One region of the Kosakonia sp. SMBL-WEM22 genome, then DNA from elsewhere that is predicted to be linked to it. Evidence: predicted binding sites of a transcription regulator. Region 1 holds the regulator's gene; each other region holds the start of a gene.
The links. The regulator PhoB, encoded in region 1, activates phosphate uptake and scavenging genes when phosphate is short. The targets are predictions, from matches to a motif close to CTGTCATAAAACTGNCNNAT.
Positions count from the first base shown of each region.

Region 2: kdgR (DNA-binding transcriptional regulator KdgR) is a predicted target of PhoB. The motif match lies at 5,250-5,269, and genes of this name have one in related genera.
Region 3: uvrB (excinuclease ABC subunit UvrB) is a predicted target of PhoB. The motif match lies at 3,088-3,107, and genes of this name have one in related genera.

Region 1 is NZ_CP051488.1:1,134,213-1,141,368, reverse strand. Features, by position in the region: gene brnQ (branched-chain amino acid transporter carrier protein BrnQ) at 1-463, opposite strand, end outside; gene phoR (phosphate regulon sensor histidine kinase PhoR) at 871-2,169, opposite strand; gene phoB (phosphate response regulator transcription factor PhoB) at 2,191-2,880, opposite strand; gene sbcD (exonuclease subunit SbcD) at 3,078-4,280, shown strand; gene sbcC (exonuclease subunit SbcC) at 4,277-7,156, shown strand, end outside.
Region 2 is NZ_CP051488.1:2,817,990-2,825,145, forward strand. Features, by position in the region: gene mntP (manganese efflux pump MntP) at 1-567, shown strand; gene rlmA (23S rRNA (guanine(745)-N(1))-methyltransferase) at 564-1,379, opposite strand; gene cspE (transcription antiterminator/RNA stability regulator CspE) at 1,523-1,732, opposite strand; partial or broken gene HF650_RS13380 (DUF2627 domain-containing protein) at 1,774-1,885, opposite strand; gene HF650_RS13385 (MBL fold metallo-hydrolase) at 2,398-3,387, opposite strand; gene HF650_RS13390 (YebO family protein) at 3,406-3,696, opposite strand; gene mgrB (PhoP/PhoQ regulator MgrB) at 3,771-3,914, opposite strand; gene HF650_RS13400 (YobH family protein) at 4,078-4,317, shown strand; gene kdgR (DNA-binding transcriptional regulator KdgR) at 4,367-5,158, opposite strand; gene htpX (protease HtpX) at 5,428-6,309, opposite strand; gene prc (carboxy terminal-processing peptidase) at 6,502-7,156, opposite strand, start outside.
Region 3 is NZ_CP051488.1:1,573,163-1,580,318, reverse strand. Features, by position in the region: gene pmrB (two-component system sensor histidine kinase PmrB) at 1-719, shown strand, start outside; gene uvrB (excinuclease ABC subunit UvrB) at 840-2,861, opposite strand; gene HF650_RS07555 (ATP-binding cassette domain-containing protein) at 3,619-4,341, shown strand; gene bioD (dethiobiotin synthase) at 4,283-5,005, opposite strand; gene bioC (malonyl-ACP O-methyltransferase BioC) at 4,998-5,747, opposite strand; gene bioF (8-amino-7-oxononanoate synthase) at 5,734-6,888, opposite strand; gene bioB (biotin synthase BioB) at 6,885-7,156, opposite strand, start outside.

The sequences.
Region 1 (7,156 bases):
TCAACGGCGCAAGGAAATTGCCGACGGTATCAAGCAGTTTGCCCGGATAGAGAGAGACCAGGATCACCAATGCAAAGTAGACCAGGCTGTAGATCAGCAGCGCCGAAGAGCCGTCGCCGGTCAGCGGCGCAATACCCACTTCAAAAGAGACGGTTGCAGTACGCGGCGTGGCAAACAGCGGCCCAACGGCAAGATAGCAGACCGTTGCCAGCAGCACGCCCGCGACTTTGCCAATCGGTGTGCTGAGGCTATCAATGCCGCCGCCCACTTTTGCCAGCGCAACCACCGTTAGCACCGGCAGGCCCACCGCAGTAATCAGGAAGCCCAGCGCCGCCGTCCAGACGAATTCACCCGCCTGTAAGCCGACCATAGGAGGAAAAATGATGTTACCTGCGCCAACAAACAGCGCGAAGGTCATAAAGCCCAGCGCGATGATGTCACGCGGTTTTAAGTGATGGGTCATAATGTTTACTGCCTGTGGATGTGGTGTCGTAAATATGTTGAATAATTAGCCTCTCCGCACCGGACAATAACGCATCATTAACGCGTTAAATCAGCGGGAAATGCTTAATGCACTGCGTGGCGAAGAATAGTTTTTCGGTTTACCACGCAAACACAGTCGGTCTGACAATGCATGGGGCGCAATTTAAACGCTTATAACGTTTAAAGGCAAGTCGGGATCGCAAAACCAGATAGTTATACTAAACAGCAGAAACCAGCCAGTGAAAAACTCTATTTATCAGAAAAACACGTGGCTGATCGTGCGAACAAAAAAGCAACAACCGTACAAACTACGTTGCAGTCGCACGATGAGGCGAGGCAGAGCGGCTCGCCGCAGCAAGCCGCCGGAAAGATAAGCTGACAAGGTGATTAAGGGTGGGCGTTTTTGGCAATCAGGCGTTCCGGTAAGACAAAGCTAAATCGCGTCCCTTTGCCCGGCGTGCTGCTGATATCAAGCCGGCTGTCATGGTGATTTACCGCGTGTTTGACTATTGCCAGACCAAGCCCGCTGCCGCCGGTCTGCCGGGAGCGCGCTTTATCCACGCGGTAGAAACGCTCAGTCAGGCGCGGAATATGCTCGGCGGCGATCCCTGGCCCATTATCCTCAACGCTAAACTCCGCACCGTGCGCCACCGGCTGCCAGCGCACGATAATATGCGTCCCGGCGGGGGTGTGATTCACCGCGTTATAGACCAGGTTCGAGATGGCGCTACGCAGCTGCTCTTCGCTGCCCAGCACTTTCAACTGGCTGTCAATTTCAAAGCTGAAGCTCTGTTTCTGCTGACTGAGGGTTTGCGCTTCCCGCTCCACCACGCGCAGCATCATCGGCACATCAATCACTTCATTCGCACCGTGCGTCGGCGCGGCTTCGATTTTTGACAGGGTGAGAAGCTGGCGCACCAGCCCCTCCATCCGCGAGGTTTGCTCACGCATGGTGTGTAACGCTTTTTCGCGCGGTGCGCCCTCCAGCGTCTGCTCCTGCATCATCTCAAGGTAGCCCTGCAGCACCGTCAGCGGCGTGCGCAGCTCATGGCTGACGTTGGCAAAAAAGTTGCGCCGCGCCCCTTCCAGCTGGTGCATCTGCGTGACATCGCGCGCCACCATCAGCAGCTGCTGCTCGCTGTAGGGCATTACACGGATCTCTAAGTGGCGACCGTTGTTGAGCACCAGATTGAGGGGCTTACTGAAGGTCTGGCTCTTCAGGTATTGGGTAAATTCGGGGTAGCGCAGCAGGTTAAGGATGTTCTGCCCGTTATCATCGGGCCAGCGCAGCCCCAGCAGCTGTTGCGCAAGGCCGTTACACCAGAAGATCATCCCCTCTTCCGTGGTCAGCACCACCGCATCCGGCAGCGATTCGGCACCGCTGCGAAAGCGTTTGATCAGGTTGCCCAGCTCGCGGCGGCGCTTTTTATTGCGCATCTGCATCTGATGCAGGCCATAGAGCAGCGGCTCCCAGCTGCCGGTGCCGGGCGGCGGCGTCATGCTTTTATCGACCCATAACCACCAGGAGAGACGCAGCAGATTCCAGAAGTGCCAGACCAGAAGCCCGGTCACCGCCGCCAGTAAAAACCACGGCAGATAGCCGAACATCGCGCCCAGAATAAAGGCGGGGATACAACAAAGGAGGAGCTCCAGCACCAGCCTTTTCCATGACAGCCTTTCCAGCACGCGTCACACTCCTGTCAAATTTCAGAAACGGGTCGAAAAACGATATCCCGTGCCGCGTACCGTCTGCACCATCCGGTCGTGTCCACTCCCTTCCAGCGCTTTACGCAGACGACGAATATGCACGTCTACGGTTCTGTCTTCAACATAGACATTGGTGCCCCAGACGTGGTTCAGCAGCTGTTCACGGCTGTAAACGCGCTCCGGGTGGGTCATAAAGAAGTGTAAGAGTTTAAATTCGGTGGGGCCCATATCGAGGGGGTTTTCGCCGGTCATAACACGATGGGAGGAGGGATCGAGGCTTAAGCCCTGCATCTCAATCACCTCTTCCACCGCCATCGGCGAAATGCGGCGCATCACGGCTTTAATGCGCGCCACCAGCTCTTTCGGCGAGAAGGGCTTGGTGATGTAGTCATCTGCCCCCGTCTCAAGACCGCGAACGCGATCTTCCTCTTCACCGCGCGCGGTGAGCATCATCACCGGAATATCGCGGGTCATCGCTTCGCGCTTCAGGTGCTTGATAAATTGAATGCCGGACCCGCCGGGTAACATCCAGTCCAGCAGCACCAGATCCGGCCAGGGTTCATTAAGCTGGTTTACCGCGCTGTCGAAATCTTCAGCTTCAACAGGCTGAAAACCATTTTGTTCGAGCACAAAGCACACCATTTCACGGATCGGTGCTTCGTCTTCCACGACCAGAATTCGTCTCGCCATCATTCGCCCTGTATTAATTAGTCTGCAGTATAAATAGCGTCGCCATTATGCGTCAGTTTTATGACAGATTTATGAATAAGATGACCGCTATATGACCCAGCCCGCGCGAATGTGACAACGCAAATTTGCGCCAGGCGATGTCCCTGACCCGCTTAATGTTTATAATCGCCGTTATGCTTTTTTGCCACGGGATCACTATGCGCATTCTTCACACATCGGACTGGCATCTCGGCCAAAACTTCTACAGCAAAAGCCGCGCCGCCGAGCACAGCGCTTTTCTGGACTGGCTGTTAACCACGGCCGAGCAGCAGCAGGTCGACGCCATCGTGGTGGCGGGCGACATTTTCGATACCGGATCGCCACCGAGCTACGCCCGCGAGCTCTATAACCGCTTTGTGGTCAGTTTGCAGCGCACCGGCTGCCAGTTAATCGTGCTGGCGGGCAACCATGACTCCGTGGCGACCCTCAATGAATCAAAAGAGATCCTCGCGTATCTCAACACCACCGTAGTCGCCAGCGCAGGCGTTGCGCCGTTTCTGCTCTATCGCCGCGACGGCGAACCCGGCGCGGTCTTCTGCCCGGTGCCCTTTCTGCGCCCGCGCGACATTACCGTCAGCCAGGCGGGGATGTCCGGGCAGCAAAAACAGCAGCACCTGCTGGCCGCCATCACCGACTACTATCAGCAGCAGTATCAGGCCGCCTGCGACCTGCGCGGCGATAAGCCGTTACCGATTATCGCCAGCGGCCATTTGACCACCGTCGGCGCGAGTAAAAGTGACGCGGTGCGTGATATCTATATCGGCACGCTGGATGCTTTCCCTGCACAAAACTTTCCCCCGGCGGATTACATCGCGCTTGGCCATATCCATCGCGCGCAGAAAATCGGCGGCACGGAGCATATTCGCTACTGCGGCTCACCGATCCCACTGAGCTTTGATGAGACAGGAAAAAGCAAAGGGGTCAATCTGGTGACATTTGCCGATGGCAAGCTGGCAGAAGTCACCACTATTGACGTGCCCGCCACTCAGCCACTGGCGGTGATTAAGGGCGAGTTTGCCGATATCTGCCGTCAGCTTGAGCAGTGGCGCGATGCCCCCGCCACGCCGCCGGTGTGGCTCGATATTGAGATTGTCAGCAGCGACTATCTGGTCGATATGCAGCGCAAAATCCAGCAGGTAACCGAAGATCTGCCCGTCGAAGTGCTGCTGGTGCGCCGCAGCCGCGAGCTGCGCGACCGTCTGCTCGCCGGTGAGCTGCGTGAAACATTGAGCGAGTTAAAAGTGGAAGAGGTCTTTGACCGCAGGCTGGCACAGGAGGAGCTCGACGAGATGCAGAGTGCGCGCTTACATACGCTGTTCGGCGAGACCCGCCAGGCGCTGGATGAGGAGAACGACGCATGAAAATCCTCAGTTTACGGCTGAAAAATATCAACTCGCTGAAGGGCGAGTGGAAAATCGACTTTACCGAAGAGCCCTTCGCCAGCAACGGGCTGTTCGCCATTACCGGGGCAACGGGGGCCGGGAAAACCACCCTGCTGGACGCTATCTGCCTCGCCCTCTACCACGAGACGCCACGCCTCAGCACGTTGTCGCAGTCACAAAACGACCTGATGACCCGCGACACCGCCGAGTGTTTGGCAGAGGTGGAATTTGAAGTTAAGGGGGTGGCCTATCGCGCCTTCTGGAGCCAGACGCGCGCCCGCGGGCAGGCGGATGGCAACCTGCAGGCACCGCGCGTGGAGCTGGCGCTGTGCGAAACGGGGAAAATCCTCGCCGATAAGGTCAAAGATAAGCTCGATCTCACCGCCTCCCTCACCGGGCTGGATTATGGCCGTTTCACCCGCTCCATGTTGCTCTCGCAGGGGCAGTTCGCCGCATTCCTCAACGCCAAACCGCGCGAGCGCGCTGAACTACTGGAGGAGCTGACCGGCACCGAGATCTATGGGCAGATTTCGGCGATGGTGTTTGAGAAGCATAAAAGCGCCAAAGGCGAGCTGGAGCAGTTGCGCGCGCAGGCCGAGGGCGTCGTGCTGCTGGAAGCCGGGCAGCGGGAGCTGCTTGAGCAACGTTTGCAAGCACTAACTGACGAAGAGCAGACGCTGCTGAACACCCAGCGCAGCGCCCAGGCGCAGGCGCAGTGGCTCACCCGCGAAGCAGAACTACAAGCAGCGCGCGGGCGGGCAAAAGCGACGCTGGCGCAGGCGCTACAGGCGCGTAACGACGCCAGGCCGCAGCTTGCCGCGCTTGAGCTGGCGCAACCGGCGCAGCAGCTGCGCCCGCTGTGGCAGCGGCTTGAGGATCAGCGCAAAACGCTAACGCATACCCGAGCGCAGAGTGAGGAAGTGAATACTCGCTTACAGGCCAGCCTGTTACAGCGCGCGCAGATACGCGCCAGCGCCGCACAGCAGCAAGCCTCGCTGCTTGCCTCGCGGCAAAGCCTGGAGTCGTGGTTAAACGAGCACGCCCGCTTCCAGCGCTGGCAGAGTGAATTAACCGGCTGGCGGGCGCTCTTCAGCCAGCTGGCGGAGGAGAAAAAACAGTGGTTTTCGGCGCAGCAGCGTGTGCAGAGCCAGCAGGAGCGCCTGCGCACGCTACCACTCTCCACTCTTGAGATGAGCCTTGAAGAGACGGCAGCAGCAATGGCGCTCTGTGCGCAAAACCGCCCGCTGCGCCAGCAACTGACCGCTCTGCATGCCCGCTATGCGCCGCTGCGTAAGCAGTTGAACCAGCGCCAGCAGAGCCTGCTGGATCTGAAAGCGGAACAGGAGAAACTGACCGCTGAGCTGGCGCACAAACGTGAACTCTATAAAGAGAAAAATCAGTTACTGAACGAGGTGCGCACCATTTGCGAGCTGGAGAGCCGGATTAAGGATCTCGAAAGCGAGCGCGCGCGCCTCCAGCCCGGTCACCCCTGCCCGCTGTGCGGCGCAACGGAGCACCCGGCGGTCGCCCACTATCAGGCTATCGAACCGGGCGTCAATCAGACGCGCTTTAATGCACTCGATCTCGACGTACGCACGATGAAAGAGGCGGGCGTGGCGCTCGGCGAGCGTCTGAAAGGCCTCGCCGAGCGTTACGAGAAAGATGAGCGCGAAGCGAAACTGCTCCAGGAGGAGGAGCGCAGCTGGCTTGAGGCATGGGCAAAAGCCTGCGCCGCGCTGAACGTCACCCTTGAGCCGCAGCGCGATCTCAACAGCTGGCAAAGCGCGCAGGATGCCTACGAGCATCAGCTTTACCTGCTCAATCAGCGCCTGACTCTGCAGCAGCAGATCAATGAGTTGCGCCAGCAGAGCGAGCACTATCAACAGGCGGTTGAGCGCCGCCGCGAAAGCCTGGCCGCAACCCTTGCAGGACTCGACCTGGCGCTGCCCGCCGAAGATGATGAAACGTCGTGGCTGGCTGCCCGCGCCGATGAAGCGCAGCAGTGGCAGGCGCATCAGCAGCAGCTGACTGCGCTCCAGGAGCAGCTGGCGCAGCTTGCGCCAATCCTCGACACCCTGCCCGCAGAAGATATCGCCGTTGGCGAGGCTCGCGTGGCACTGGAGGGGTGGCGTAAAGTGCACGACGCCTGCCTGGCCCTGCAAAGCCAGTGGCAAACCCTGCATCAGCAGCTGGCGCAGGCGGCAGAGAGTGAGCATCAATCTGAACAGGCGTTTAACGAGGCGCTGGCGGCGAGTATTTTTGACGATCGCGACGCCTTCCTTCGCGCCCTGCTTGATGATGGCGAGCATCAGCGCCTTGCGCAGCTGCGCCAGACGCTGGAGGCCGAGTGCCAGCAGAAACAGGCATTGGCGGCAAATGCAGAGCAGACGCTTACTGACCATCAGCAGCAGCGCCCCGCCGGGCTTGGGGCGGATGCCAGCATAGAGAGTACCAAACCGGCTCTGGAGCAGCTTGCACGTCAGCTGCGCGAGAACGCCACCGGCCAGGGCGAAGTGCGCCAGCAACTGAAACAGGATACGGATAACCGCAAACGCCAGCAGACGGTGCTACAGCAGATTGAGCACGCCAGCGCCCGCTGCGATGACTGGGGACATCTGAATGCGCTGATTGGCTCCAGAGAGGGGGATAAGTTCCGTAAATTCGCCCAGGGGCTGACGCTGGATAACCTGGTCTGGCTGGCGAATAACCAGCTCACCCGCCTGCACGGGCGCTATTTGCTCAAGCGCAAAGAGAGCGACGCGCTGGAGCTGGAGGTGGTCGATACCTGGCAGGCAGATGCGGTGCGCGATACCCGCACCCTCTCAGGCGGCGAAAGTTTCCTGGTGAGCCTTGCG
Region 2 (7,156 bases), 1.7 Mb from region 1:
ATGAATTTATCCGCCACCCTGCTTCTCGCCTTTGGCATGTCGATGGACGCCTTCGCGGCCTCTATTGGTAAAGGTGCTACGCTCCGCAACCCGAAATTTTCCGACGCCCTGCGCACTGGTCTTATCTTCGGTGCAATTGAAACCTTAACCCCGCTGCTGGGCTGGGGTCTCGGGATGCTCGCCTCGCAATTTGTGCTTGAGTGGAATCACTGGATAGCGTTCGTGCTGCTGGCATTTCTTGGCGGCAGAATGGTGCTGGAGGGCGTGCGCGGTACCGACGAATGTGACGCTGAGATGCCGCACCGCCACGGTTTCTGGTTGCTGGTCACCACCGCCATTGCTACCAGCCTGGATGCAATGGCAGTCGGTGTCGGGCTGGCATTTTTGCAGGTCAATATTCTTACTACCGCGCTGGCGATTGGCTGTGCCACCCTTATTATGTCGACGCTTGGCATGATGGTTGGCCGCTTTATTGGCCCGCTGCTCGGCAAGCGCGCCGAGATCCTCGGCGGCGTGGTGCTGATTGGTATCGGCGTGCAGATCCTCTACAGCCACTTTGCTGGCTAACTTTCCCGCCGTAAGCAGTGGATGGTGAAATCCGTCTGGCAGCGAAACGTTTTTGTCGCTGCCAACTGCTGCCATACTTCCGGCTTCGCCCGCCAGGCAAACGGCGTCATTTGCAGTAGCGCAACCGCTTCTTCGCCGGTCAACTCCATTTCGTACGCGAGTGATTGTTCGGAAATAAGCGTAAATCCTTCGATCCCACCGCTGTTTGGCGCATGCAACTGCACCTCATCATAAATAAGCCCCTTTAGCTCGATTAAGTGGCGCGGCCCGGGAGCGGCGGTGATCACTACGCCCTGCGGTTTTACCACGCGGGCCAGCTCTTGCGCTTTACAGGGCGCGTAAATGCGCACCAGACCATCAATGCTATTATCATCAAAGGGTAAGCGATGGCTTGAGGCTACGCAAAACATCACCTGCGGATAGCGTTTTGCCGCTGCGCGAATCGCCGCTTTCGAGACATCCAGCCCTACGGTTTGGGCACCACGCGCGCGACCTACTTCGGCAAAAGCCTGCGTGTAGTACCCTTCCCCGCAGCCAATATCGAGCAGTGCGGTCGCTTCTTTCGCAAGCGTCTCTTCAAAGAGGGTGCATATTTTATCGCGCAGTGGCAGATAGTGTCCGGCGTCGAGAAATGCGCGGCGCGCCTGCATCATTTCAGCGTTATCACCCGGATCGCGCGAACGTTTATGCTGGACGGGCAATAAATTGACGTAACCCTCTTTGGCGATATCGAACTGATGCCGCTGCGGGCAGATAAATGCACGTTCGTGGCGGCTTAACGGTGCGTGGCAAAGGGGGCAACTGAATGGCATAAACACTCCGGGGAGACTTTTTTCAAAGGGCGAAGTGTACCGTCAAATGTTGCGACAGGGAAAATAAAAAGCCCCGCACAATGGCGAGGCTTGATAACTGACATTGATACGCGAAACGCGCCTCAAGCTCAGAGGTGTCGAAATCAGATAGCAGTTACGTTAACTGCAGCCGGGCCTTTCTGACCGTCCTGAATTTCAAACTCAACGTTCTGGCCTTCAGCCAGAGTTTTGAAGCCGTTACCCTGGATAGCAGAGAAATGTACGAATACATCTTTGCTGCCGTCAGCCGGAGTAATGAAACCAAAACCTTTAGACTCGTTGAACCACTTAACTTGACCTTTAATCTTTGCCATTTGCAAAATTCCTTAATGTATATACTTCGCCCGCAGGCATTGACTGAGAAAACTGAGACATTACTGCTTGAGGCACTAATATAAGGTTCGGCAGAGAAGCTGTATTCAACGAAACGTTTTACTCAGGACTTCTTTACTGAAAATGCCACACATAAACAGAACTGTACCTCGATTGACCCACAACGTGTTATCACATAATACGTAAACTATGGCAAGCCATTTTTAGATATGTCTCGATCCGCCGCACAAATTTTAAGGGTATCGAAACTATCACTGTTCATTTATTCACTTCAATGACCGTTATAGCAGCCGCTGCATGAGCAGGTTTACCCGATAAAGCTAGACCAAATCTCTCGATTCATCAAGCAGTTCCATGCATTTACAGGGTAAGGTTTATCTTCATGCATTTCGCTTATATGCTAAGAACATTCTGCGAATAGTTATGCTGTTTTGGCGGTTAGGAAGATTCTTAAATGATTAATGAACTTGAACGAAACTATTGCTCAGGTTAACTATGAATAATTACTGACCGAATAAGCAAAGGTGTGCACCAAAATAATGAAATTATGATGACACTGCATCATTTCAAGGCAATAAAAACGTTTCGTGCTAAACGAAACCGCATGACTTTAATAGAGCTTACTTTTTATAGCGCTCGGCTTAAATTACGACAGGGATAAATATTGACCAATTTTCAGGATCGTGAAGTTGTCATTTTCCTTTCCTGCTTCGCGTAAAGCGCTCTGTAACTCCGAAATCGGTTCGTCCAGTGATTCATCAGCCAGTTCAAATACGCCCCAGTGAATCGGAAAAGCCAGCGGCGAACCTAACTGTCGCCACAGCGAGACCGCACTTTGTGGATCCATATGGTTTATCGACATGAACCAGCGCGGTGCATAAGCACCAATGGGCAGCGCGAGCGCATCAATTCTCCCCAGACGCTGCGGGATCTGCAGAAGCTCGGTGCTGTATCCCGTGTCGCCGGGAAACCAGAAACGTAACGCGCCCGATTCAACCACCCAGCCGCACCATAGCGTGCGGTTACGATCCCACGGTGTGCGCATACTCCAGTGCTGCGCGGGGACGGCTGTCAAATGCAGCTCCTTCAAGGCAGCTTGCTGCCACCAGTCCAGCTCGGTGACACACCGCGCGCCAAAACGACGAAGGGTATCACCTAAGCCGAGAGGGACAAAAAGCTTTACCTCAGGAAACCGGCGAAGCAGTGCGCGGATTGTCCAGCGGTCCAGATGATCGTAATGGTTGTGAGAGATAAGAATGGCATCAAGCGCCGGAAGATCGTCCATAGATAATGCAGGTGGTGTGCGCCGCTGGGGGCCGGCGAATGGCAGTGGGGAGGCGCGCCGGGAAAAAACAGGATCGGTGAGCAGGTACTTGCCCTGCACACTGAGAAGAACAGAGGCGTGCCCAAGCCACCAAAGGCCATCGACACCGGGCGAAATCGTGGCTTGCTGCCACCACTTTTCAATGAAAGCGTCATACCCTGCAGCAGGTGGACGGGGAAGCCCGGCAGCTTTGCGTTCCTGACGCCAGCGTTTTACATCGCCGGGTTGATGCGCTACGTCGGACGGATTACAAAAACCGTCGGGCGTATGATGGGAGAGCGCGGGATTATACCAGGGGTTTTTCCAGACCATCTCTCCCCTCCTTTCTGATTAACGTTCAGCCACCAGTCGGATCAACTCCTCGTCCTCACCCTTCGGCTTGCTTTTCTCCCTCTCCGGGAGCGACGTTTTTTCCGGCTCGTTTGCTTCACAAAGACGACGCAGCAGCGCATTTTGCCGTTTTTGCTGATCGAGCAGCGCTTCGAGCAGTTCAATCTGCTCATTAGTACGCGAACTTGCACGATTAATAAAGAACCACAGCACCAGACCTACAATCAAAACCACCACAGAAACCAGCATAGACGCAAAATTTAAGGCGCCAGAATTTAAGATTTCGTTCATTTCACACCCTCAAAGTAGACGCGGCATTTTACCACTGGCGCTCAGGAAGGAAATCTTTCACTGCAGAAATGCGCCTACCAGGGGATGAATTTATTGATGACACAGATACCGCTGAAAAATTGCACATCCTGATCGCACATCACATTAAGCATTTGAGTCCAGAGCAGCAGGCAGACCACCACCACGGCAATCAGCAACAGCCATCTAAATTTTCTCACTCCATTCTCCGAAACATTTCGAGGTGTAACCACACTAGCACGGCTTCCTTAAACAGCGGGTAACTGCACTCCCCTTTCGGTATTTTTAGGAATGCGTGACTTGTTTCAATCAATAAAAGACGTAGCCTTAATGACAGACTTAATCGATGTGCAAGGAGCAAACATGCGTACACTTATTCGAGGCGTCATCGTTGTCGCACTACTGTGGACTGGACTTTTGTTGAGCGGCTATGGCGTGCTGATTAATAGTAACGAAAATGCGGCAGGCCTTGGCCTACAGTGCAAATACGCGACCGCACGTGGTACCAGCACGGCGCAGTATGTTCATTCCAGCAACGGTCTATTCGGCCTGGCTAACTGCCCGCTAATGCGTAAAAGCGATAACGTCATTGATAACGGCTGATTTTTCCCATAAAAAAGCCGCCCCTCAGGGGCGGCTTTTTTAGCAATTATCAGAACGGATAGTCGTTGTAGCCCATCTGTTCAGAAATTTTGCGCGCGGCCTGGTGCAGCATCTCCACGTACTCGTGCAGACGCTCTTCGGAGAAACGCAGGGTCGGGAATGAGATACTCAGACCAGCGATAACCACACCAAAACGGTCAAACACCGGTACTCCGATGCAGCGTAATCCCTCTTCCTGCTCTTCATTATCCTCGCCGTAGCCCTGCTGGCGAACGATATCGAGCATCGGCAGTAGATCTTCAGTGCTGGTAATAGTGCGATCGGTGCTGCGCTTATATTCAACGCCTTCCAGAATCTGTTTCACTTCATCACGATCGCGCCATGCCAGCAGCACTTTACCAATCGCGGTGCTATAGAGCGGGTTACGACGACCAATACGCGAATACATGCGCAGGTTATACATCGAATCGATCTTGTGAATATAGACGATGCTGTCCTCATCGAGAGCACCCAGATGGATGGTCTCTTTCGTCAGACGAGAGAGTTCACGCATCTGGATATCTGCACTGCGGATCAAATCAACATTTTGCAATGCACGTGCGCCAAGTTCGAATAACTTCAGCGTCAGGGAATATTTCTCTGACTCCCCTTCCTGCGCAACGTAGCCTAACGATTTCATGGTCTGCAAAAAGCGATAAACGGTGCTTTTTGACATCATGACACGCTGTGAAAGCTCAGTAATGCCGATTTCACGCTCTTCGCCCAAAGCCTGCAGAATGCCAAAAACCTTCAATACAGAAGAGACAGAATCTGGCTGCTTGTCCAAATCCGCGATTGCCATTAATCACCTCATCGCCTGTGTTTTATAAAAATCAGAATAGGTTTTTATTATAAATTCGTCGCCCATCTGCCGCAATGCGCGAATGACCAGATCGTTACAAATCTGCGACATTACGCCTAAATGGCGCTAAAGCAGCGATCGCTGAAATTTTTACGCCATAATCTGCTGGATTAACCTGGCACAACTCTTGTCACTTTTGTCTGTCAGCGCTGGCTGAGAACAATAAAAAAGCGCGTCAATGGACGCGCTTTTTCTATTTGTGAAAATAATTATTTAAGATATGCACCGGAACGCAGGGCTTCAATACGTTTATCCAGCGGCGGGTGCGTCATAAAGAGTTCGCTCAGCGATTTCGACTTGCCGTTGATGCAGAACGCCATCATGCTGCTCGCTTCCTGCGGTTCATAGCTGGTTTTCAGCCGTTGCAACGCAGCGATCATCTTCTCGCGTCCCACCAGACGGGCGGAACCCGCATCGGCATGGAATTCACGGTAACGGGAGAACCACATAGTAATAATGCTCGCTAAAATACCAAACACCAGTTCAAGTACCGTCGCAACAGCAAAGTAAACCAGCGGATTGCCGTTACTCTCCTCACCCTCCTCACGGTCTCCGCTCAGGAAGCCAGCGGCAACCTGAGCAATAATGCGCGAGATAAAGATAACGAAGGTGTTCACAATCCCCTGAATCAGCGTCATGGTAACCATGTCACCGTTAGCAATATGGCTGATTTCGTGGGCAATAACCGCTTCGGCTTCATCACGGCTCATGTTTTGCAGCAGACCAGTGCTGACAGCAACCAAAGAAGCATCACGGCGCGCGCCAGTGGCGAAGGCGTTGATGTCTGGCGCGTGATAAATCGCCACCTGCGGCATCGCAATCCCTGCCTGGCGGGACTGCTGCGCGACGGTATCCATCAGCCAGCGCTGCATATCGTTGGCGGGCTGCTCAATCACTTCACCACCCACGGATTTCAGCGCCATCCATTTCGACATCAGTAGTGAGATGAACGAGCCGCCAAAACCAAACAGCAGCGCCATAATCATTAACCCCTGAACGCTGCTCGACTGAATGCCCGTCAGGCTAAGCACAAGGCCGAACACCAACATGACAGCCAGGTTAGTCAACAGGAAGAGCGCGATTCGCATCATAATTTTCTTTTAACCTCGATTTAACAAAACGCACTATGCGATTACCCAAATCGTATGGGCGTGCGGGCTATTTTCAAGCATCAATGCCGCGTAAGTCACGAGAAAAACACAACTTTACATTTTGTAGCAGGATGCTTACGCGGCGGGATTTTGTTAAAAAAACAGGCACAATCTCTTGTGCCTGTTGGGGAATTACTTCGCAGAAGTGGTTTGCGCTGCGGTCTGATCTTTTTCAAGATGTGCCAGGTCAAGCGCGATATGCACCGTCTCATCAAGATAGGGATCCGGCTCCTGATAATCCTTCGGCAGATCGTCCAGTTTCTTAAGCAACGGCTTGCCTTCACGCTTGAAGCGATCGTTGAGGCGCGAGAGACGAATAGCGTCATCCTCGGCGTTCTCTTTTTCACGCTGCGCCAGGTTCAGCGACACCATATCGCGTTTCGCTTTCAGGGCTTCAAAACGCGCGATATCCTTATTGATGTACTGGAATTCAGGATCTTTGGCGATACGCTCATCATGTTTTTTCAGCAGCTCGGGTCCGAAAGGTTTCAAATCGCCGGCGCGCACAAAGGTGGCAGCATTAATACTGTCCCACGGCAGTGCGTTATCCTCGAATTTTTCCCCTGTTTCCGTTACCTGTGTGCCGGTCGGCATGATGATATCTGGCGTTACGCCTTTACGCTGCGTACTGCCTCCATTCACACGATAGAATTTCTGGATGGTGTACTGCACCGAACCCAGCGCTGGCCACTCCGGACGCAACATCTGATCGTAAATACGGTTAAGTGAGCGGTACTGCTGCACGGTGCCTTTACCGAAGGTCGGTTCACCAACAATCAGCGCGCGA
Region 3 (7,156 bases), 440 kb from region 1:
AGCTGGTCTCACGCCTGACGCTAACCCTTGACCGCGAGCGACTCTTTACCGCCGATGTCGCCCACGAGCTGCGCACACCGCTGGCCGGGCTTCGTCTGCACCTTGAACTGATGGCAAAAAGCAGCGGTATGCAGGTCGAGCCGCTGGTACAGCGTCTCGATCAGATGACGGAAAATATCGCCCAGCTGCTGCTGCTGGCGCGCGTGGGACAATCTTTCTCAGCCGGGACCTATCAACAAGTGACGTTATTAAACGATGTGCTGCTGCCGATGGAAGAGGAGCTGCGCACCATGCTGGCGGCGCGCGATCAGCGTCTGGTAATGCCGGTTGAGGGTGAAGGAGTAGCGGTAGCGGGCGATGCCACCCTGCTGCGGCTGCTGGTACGTAACCTGGTGGAGAATGCCCATCGCTACAGCCCGGTTGGCAGCACGATCACCGTGCGCCTCGAACAGGCGGAAACGCCAGTGCTGGCGGTGGAAGATGAAGGTTCTGGAATTGATGAGAGCCGTAGCGGCGAGCTAAGCAAAGCGTTTGTCAGAATGGATAGCCGTTACGGCGGTGCGGGTCTCGGTTTAAGTATCGTCACGCGTATCGCGCAGCTGCATGAGGCGCAGTTTTTCCTGCACAATCGGCTAACGCAAAAGGGGGTGCGGGCGTGGGTTAAATTCAGCGCGCCCGACCGGGGGACGATCAGTAGCTCAGCAGCCAAAAATGGGTAAAGCCGAGCACCACTGCCAGCGCGCAGGCCACGGCAAAACACTCACGAACGGTAATTTGTTGCATCACACTCTCCTCCACGAAAACTGAGGAGAGTGTGACAGGGCTATGTTAAGTCAACATTAAGAGGCGACAATAAACAGCTCGCGCAGTTGATGGAGCTGATCGCGCACCTTCGCCGCCTCTTCAAACTCCAGATTCTGCGCATGCTGCATCATCTGCCCTTCCAGCTCATGAATTTTCTGTTGCAGCGCTTTTGGCGTCAGGCCCAGCTCAGGCGCATCCGCCTGTACTGGCGAGCGGGACTTGCCGCGCCCTTTGGCTTTGGTTTTCGCCAGCCCTTCGCCAAGGGCCAGAATATCCACCACTTTCTTGTTAAGCCCCTGCGGCGTAATGCCGTGCTCTTCGTTGTAGCTCTGCTGCTTCTCGCGGCGACGCTCCGTTTCGCCAATCGCTTTCGCCATCGACGGCGTGATCTTATCCCCGTAAAGGATCGCCTTGCCGTTGACGTTACGCGCCGCACGACCAATGGTCTGGATAAGCGAACGTTCGGAGCGCAGGAAGCCCTCTTTATCCGCATCGAGAATGGCAACCAGCGACACTTCAGGCATATCCAGCCCCTCACGCAGCAAGTTGATGCCGACCAGCACATCGAACTCGCCAAGGCGCAGGTCGCGGATAATCTCCATACGCTCGACGGTGTCGATATCGGAGTGCAGATAGCGTACCTTCGCGCCGTGCTCGACCAGATATTCGGTCAAATCTTCCGCCATCCGTTTGGTCAGCGTTGTCACCAGCACGCGCTCGTTGATCTCGACGCGCTTGCGGATCTCGGAGAGCAGATCGTCGACCTGGGTCGCAACCGGACGCACTTCGATAATCGGATCCAGCAGACCGGTCGGGCGCACGACCTGATCGATCACCTCTTCGCCCGACTTCTCCAGCTCATAGTTACCCGGCGTCGCGGAGACGTAGATGGTCTGCGGAGCCAGCGCTTCAAACTCTTCAAACTTCATCGGGCGGTTATCGAGCGCTGACGGCAGGCGGAAACCATACTCCACCAGCGTCTCTTTACGCGCCCGGTCGCCGCGATACATGCCGCCGATTTGCGGAATGGTGACGTGAGATTCATCAATCACCAGCAGCCCGTCGGCGGGCAGATAGTCAAACAGCGTCGGCGGCGCTTCGCCCGGCCCGCGCCCGGAGAGGTAGCGCGAATAGTTCTCAATGCCGGAGCAGTAGCCCAGCTCGTTCATCATCTCCAGATCGAACTGGGTGCGCTGGGTAATACGCTGCTCTTCCAGCAGCTTATTGTTCTCCAGCAGAAACTTCCGCCGCTCTGCCAGCTCGACTTTGATCTCTTCCATCGCCTGCACGATGCGCTCGCGTGGCGTCACGTAGTGCGTTTTCGGGTAGATGGTAAAACGCTGGATCACCGATTCAATATGGCCGGTCAGCGGATCGAAGAGCGAAAGGCGCTCAACCTCTTCGTCGAACAGCTCAACGCGCAGTGCCAGATCGTCCGACTCCGCCGGGAAGATGTCGATCACTTCGCCGCGCACGCGGAAGGTGCCGCGCTGGAACGCCTGGTCGTTACGGGTGTACTGCAACTCCGCCAGACGGCGCAGGATCGCGCGCTGATCGATGATCATGCCATTGGTAAGGTGCAGCATCATCTTCAGGTAGAGGTCAGGATCGCCCAGACCGTAAATCGCGGAGACCGAGGCGACTACCACCACATCACGTCGCTCCAGCAGCGCTTTGGTGGCGGAGAGACGCATCTGCTCAATATGTTCGTTAACCGACGCATCCTTCTCGATAAAAGTGTCCGAGCTCGGCACATAGGCTTCCGGCTGATAGTAGTCGTAGTAGGAGACGAAATACTCTACCGCGTTATCCGGGAAGAACTCTTTCATCTCGCCGTAGAGCTGCGCCGCCAGGGTCTTGTTAGGTGCCAGCACCATCGTCGGGCGTTGCAGATCGGCAATCACATTCGCCACGGTGAACGTCTTCCCTGAACCGGTTACCCCGAGCAACGTCTGGTGCGCGAGCCCGTCTTCCAGCCCTTCCTTGAGGCGACGGATTGCTTCAGGCTGATCGCCGGAGGGGCGAAAAGCGGAATTCAGTTTGAACGGTTTACTCATGAATGGCACCTGATGAGGAGTGGGGCAGGTAAGACAGTTTACTCACCATGCGCATTTTTGCCAACCGAATATACTGGATGAAAAAACAGTAGCAGGTAAAGCGATCTCATCTACCGCAGCGCAAAACATTGCTTTGTGGCTGCGATTAGGCGATCGATAAGCGATTAAACCGTGTATTAAAGGTTATCCCCAGAACTTTTGCCCTTTTAACATTTGTCAAGGTGATGTTTGACGCTTTTATGGCAGTCGGTGACACTTTTCTTACACCCATTGCTTTTATTTAATCCTTTGATTAAAAAAGAAAATATTAAAAAGACGGGTTTCGCACCAATTCATGCGCAAGCCGCGCCGCCTCTCGCTTGCCGCACGTTTTCTAACTCTAATGCACAAGGTTATCCACAGGAATAGTGGATAACTGCCGCCAGCCCATGTACCCCGCCTCTCGCCAAACTCCTGCTAGGCGCTGAAAACGGTGCGGGAAAATTTTTTTATCGACTCTTTTTGACAATTATCGGCTAACGATGCGCAAGATCCGCATGGGATCCCTCTCACAATTTCACCACATCTTGCACCACCAGCCGCTGCGGTAAGCACTGGCAAAGTGCAGAATTTTTACCTGGGTTTGCGCGCCATCACGTTTTTTTCGCATGCTTTCTCAGTCGTCTCCGAAAAAAAACCTCTTTTTGCGTTCTGGCAAGCCTTTTGCAGTTAACCACAGTGAAAAGCAGTCATACCTGACGGAAACAAGGAGCGGATCATGTTGAGCTTACATGCGGTGAACCACTATTACGGCGACCACCATACGTTATGGGATATCGATCTGGAGTTAGCCCCGGGTCTCTGCACTTCGCTGATCGGGCTGCCAGGTATGGGAAAAACCACGCTGGTGAACTGCATAACTGGCAACCTGCCAGTGGAGAGCGGCAGCATGATCTGGCAGGATGCGGGCGCGCCACCGCGCGATCTGCTGACACTCCAGGCCGAGCACCGCAGCGCGGTTGGGATTGGCTATGTGCCGCAAGACAGGCGCATCTTCTCGCAGCTCACCGTGGAGGAGAACCTGCATGTCGCAATGCGCGCCGCCGGTGATCCAGGCCAGAGCCTGAGCCGCGAGATCTTTGATCTCTTTCCAGAGCTGTATGGGCTGCGCCAGCAGCGCGGCGCGATGTTGTCAGAGGATAACCAGCAGCAATTGTCGATGGCGCGGGCGCTGGTGACGCGCCCGCGGTTGTTGATCCTTGATGAACCGACGCGCGGGCTCGGTCAGGCATTTATCCATAAACTGGGGAACTTGATCGTGCGGCTCAATCAGGAGTTTGGTATGTCGATCTTACTGGCGGAGCAGCAGCTGTCGCTGATCCGCCGGGTGGCGGATCGTTTCTGCCTGCTGCACCGCGGGCGACGCGTCGCCGGGGGGGATATCAGGCAGTTAGATGATCCCCTGCTGGCGCACTGGCTGTCGCCGGAGTCAGTACGCTGAGATCGAGATAGTGGCCGGTTACGGCGGTTTCCGGCGCATCCGCCAGCCACGGGATCTCGCCGATCAGCGGCGCAGGCAGCAGGCGTTGCAGCGTCGCCATATACTCCTGGTGGCGTTTACCCGGCTTGACCACGTCATTGGCGATCCAGCCTGCCAGCCTCAAACCCGCCTGCTGTACCGCCTGGGCAGTTAACATTGCATGGTTAATGCAGCCAAGCTTGACGCCAACGACCAGAATCACCGGCAGGCGCTCTGCGGTAGCCCAGTCGGCAAAGGTCAGCGTCGGCGAGAGCGGCGTAAACCAGCCCCCTGCCCCTTCCACCAGCAGCCAGTCGGCCTGCTGCTCCAGCTGGCGTAAACCGGCTGACATCACTTCCGCCTCTATCGGCTGATTCAGGTCAGCGCTGACAATGTGCGGTGAGGTTGGCTCGGCAAAGGTGTACGGATTAACCGCTTGATAGGTGAGCAGCACACTGCTGTGGCGTTGCAACGCCTGCGCATCGCTGTTGCGCAGCCCGTCGGGCGTCATCTCGCTGCCGGAGGCGACCGGTTTATAGCCCGCGCTGCGCAGCCCGCGCAGGTTCGCCGCCTGCAACAATGCGCAGCTCGCCACGGTTTTACCCACTTCGGTATCGGTACCGGTTATAAAATAGCGTTCACTCACGGGTCATCACTCCCCAAAAAAGTTGATAGGTCAGCGGGAATTTGCCCTGCTGTTGCGGCCAGGCTTGCTGTAAGCGCTGCAATTTGCCGCGCGTCAGCCCCTGCTGGCGTCCGGCATGCAGATGGGTCGCGCCAATCCCTTTCAGGGATCGCAGGGCGCTGGCTGCATCGGCAAACCAGAGGGTGACAGTGTCAATGCCGCAGCGCAGCGGCCAGCCGCGCAGCGCCTGCTCAATCTCTGCTGCGGGCAGAAAACGGTTGGCATGTGGAAGAGTGTCCAGCGCGCGCCAGGCCTGGTTCAGCTCCGGTAACGAGCCATCTGCCAGCGTGGTAAAGGCGATATGCCCGCCCGGTTCGGTGACCCGGCGCAGCTCGCTCACTGCCTGGCGCAGATCGTCGCACCACTGCACGGCGAGGTTGCTCCACGCCAGCGAAAAAGCGGCATCCGCCAGCGGCAGCGCTTCGATATCCCCGGTAACGTAGCGCGCGGCGCTCTGCTGCAGGCGGGCTTCAGCCAGCATTCCGGGCGAGAGATCCAGCGCCGTAACATCGCTGCCTTGCGCGCGCCAGTAGCGGCTCATCGCCCCTGGGCCGCAGCCGGCGTCAATCACCCGCGCAGGAGTCATATCCCCCAGCTGCGCCAGCAGAGAGTTGGCGCTAAGGCGCTGTAACTCATCATGGCGCGCGTAGCTCCGGGCGGCGCGACCAAAAGCGGCGGCCACCGCCGCTTTATTCACCGCCATGCAGCGCCTCCAGCAACCTGTCGATATCTTCTGGCTGATGCGCGGCGGTCAGGGTGAGACGCAAACGCGCCGTGCCCGGCGGCACCGTTGGCGGGCGAATGGCAGTCGCAAATAGCCCCTGCTGGCGCAGGCGTTGCGCAAGATGCAGCGCGCGGCTATTGTCGCCAACAATCAGTGGCTGAATGGCGCTATGCGACTCTGTGACCGCCAGATCCAGCCCGCGCACGCCGTCACGAAACCGGTCGATCAGCGCCGCCAGCTGCGCACGCCGCGCATCGCCTTCAGCGGAGCGGATCACCTTGAGAGCGGCGCTGAGCGCCACTGCCTGCGCAGGTGGCATCGCAGTGCTGTAGATAAGATGGCGGGCGAACTGCACCAGATAGTCAGCAACCGCTTCGCTGCACAGCACCGCCGCGCCGCTGACGCCGAAACCTTTGCCGAAGGTGACCACCAGAATGTCGGGCTTCACCCCCTGCAAGTGGCAACTGCCGCGCCCCTGCTCGCCGAGCACACCGATGCCATGGGCATCATCCACCATTAGCCACGCTTTTGCGTGATGCGTGTCCTCAGCAATCGCCACAAGCGGCGCGCTGTCGCCATCCATGCTGAAAATCCCTTCGGTGACCACCAGCTGCTGCCCGCTGAGCAGTTTACTCAACAGGCTCGCCAGCTGGGCGACATCGTTATGGGCAAAACGGCGCAATTGCGCCGGGCTGAGGGCGGCCGCTTCCAGCAGCGAGGCGTGACTCAGCTTGTCGGCAACGATGCGATCCTCTTTGCCGGTGAGCGCCGCAATGGTGGCCTGATTGGCGGCAAAACCGGAGATAAAGAGCAGCGCGCGGTCGTAACCGAGCCACTGCGCCAGCTCGCGCTCAAGGCGATGATGCGCAGCCGTATGACCAACAACATGGCCCGAGCCGCCGCTGCCGACGCCATAGTGCGCCGCGCCCTGCTGCCAGGCGGCAATCACCTGCGGATGCTGGCTTAAACCGAGGTAGTCATTACTGGCGAAGTTGCAAAAACGCTCGCCCTCCAGGGTTAACCAGCGTCCGGCACCCTGCTCAACGGTGATCCGGCGGCGCAGGGCATCTGCCTCGCGGCGTTCGCTGAGCGCGGCTTCGATTCGCTGCTGCCAGCTCATAGGGTCGCCGCGTTGTAGTACTGTTCCGTGTCGGCGTGAAGCAGCTGCTGCTCAATCTCCTGCTGCTGTTCGTTATCGCCATTCAGCACCTGGGTCTGCTGCGGGTTCAGCCCCAGCTTCTGGAACAGGAGCAGATCTTTGTCCTCTTCCGGGTTCGGCGTGGTCAGCAGTTTGCAGCCGTAGAAGATGGAGTTAGCGCCCGCCATAAAGCACATCGCCTGGGTCTGCTCATTCATCTGCTCGCGCCCGGCCGAGAGGCGAACGTAGG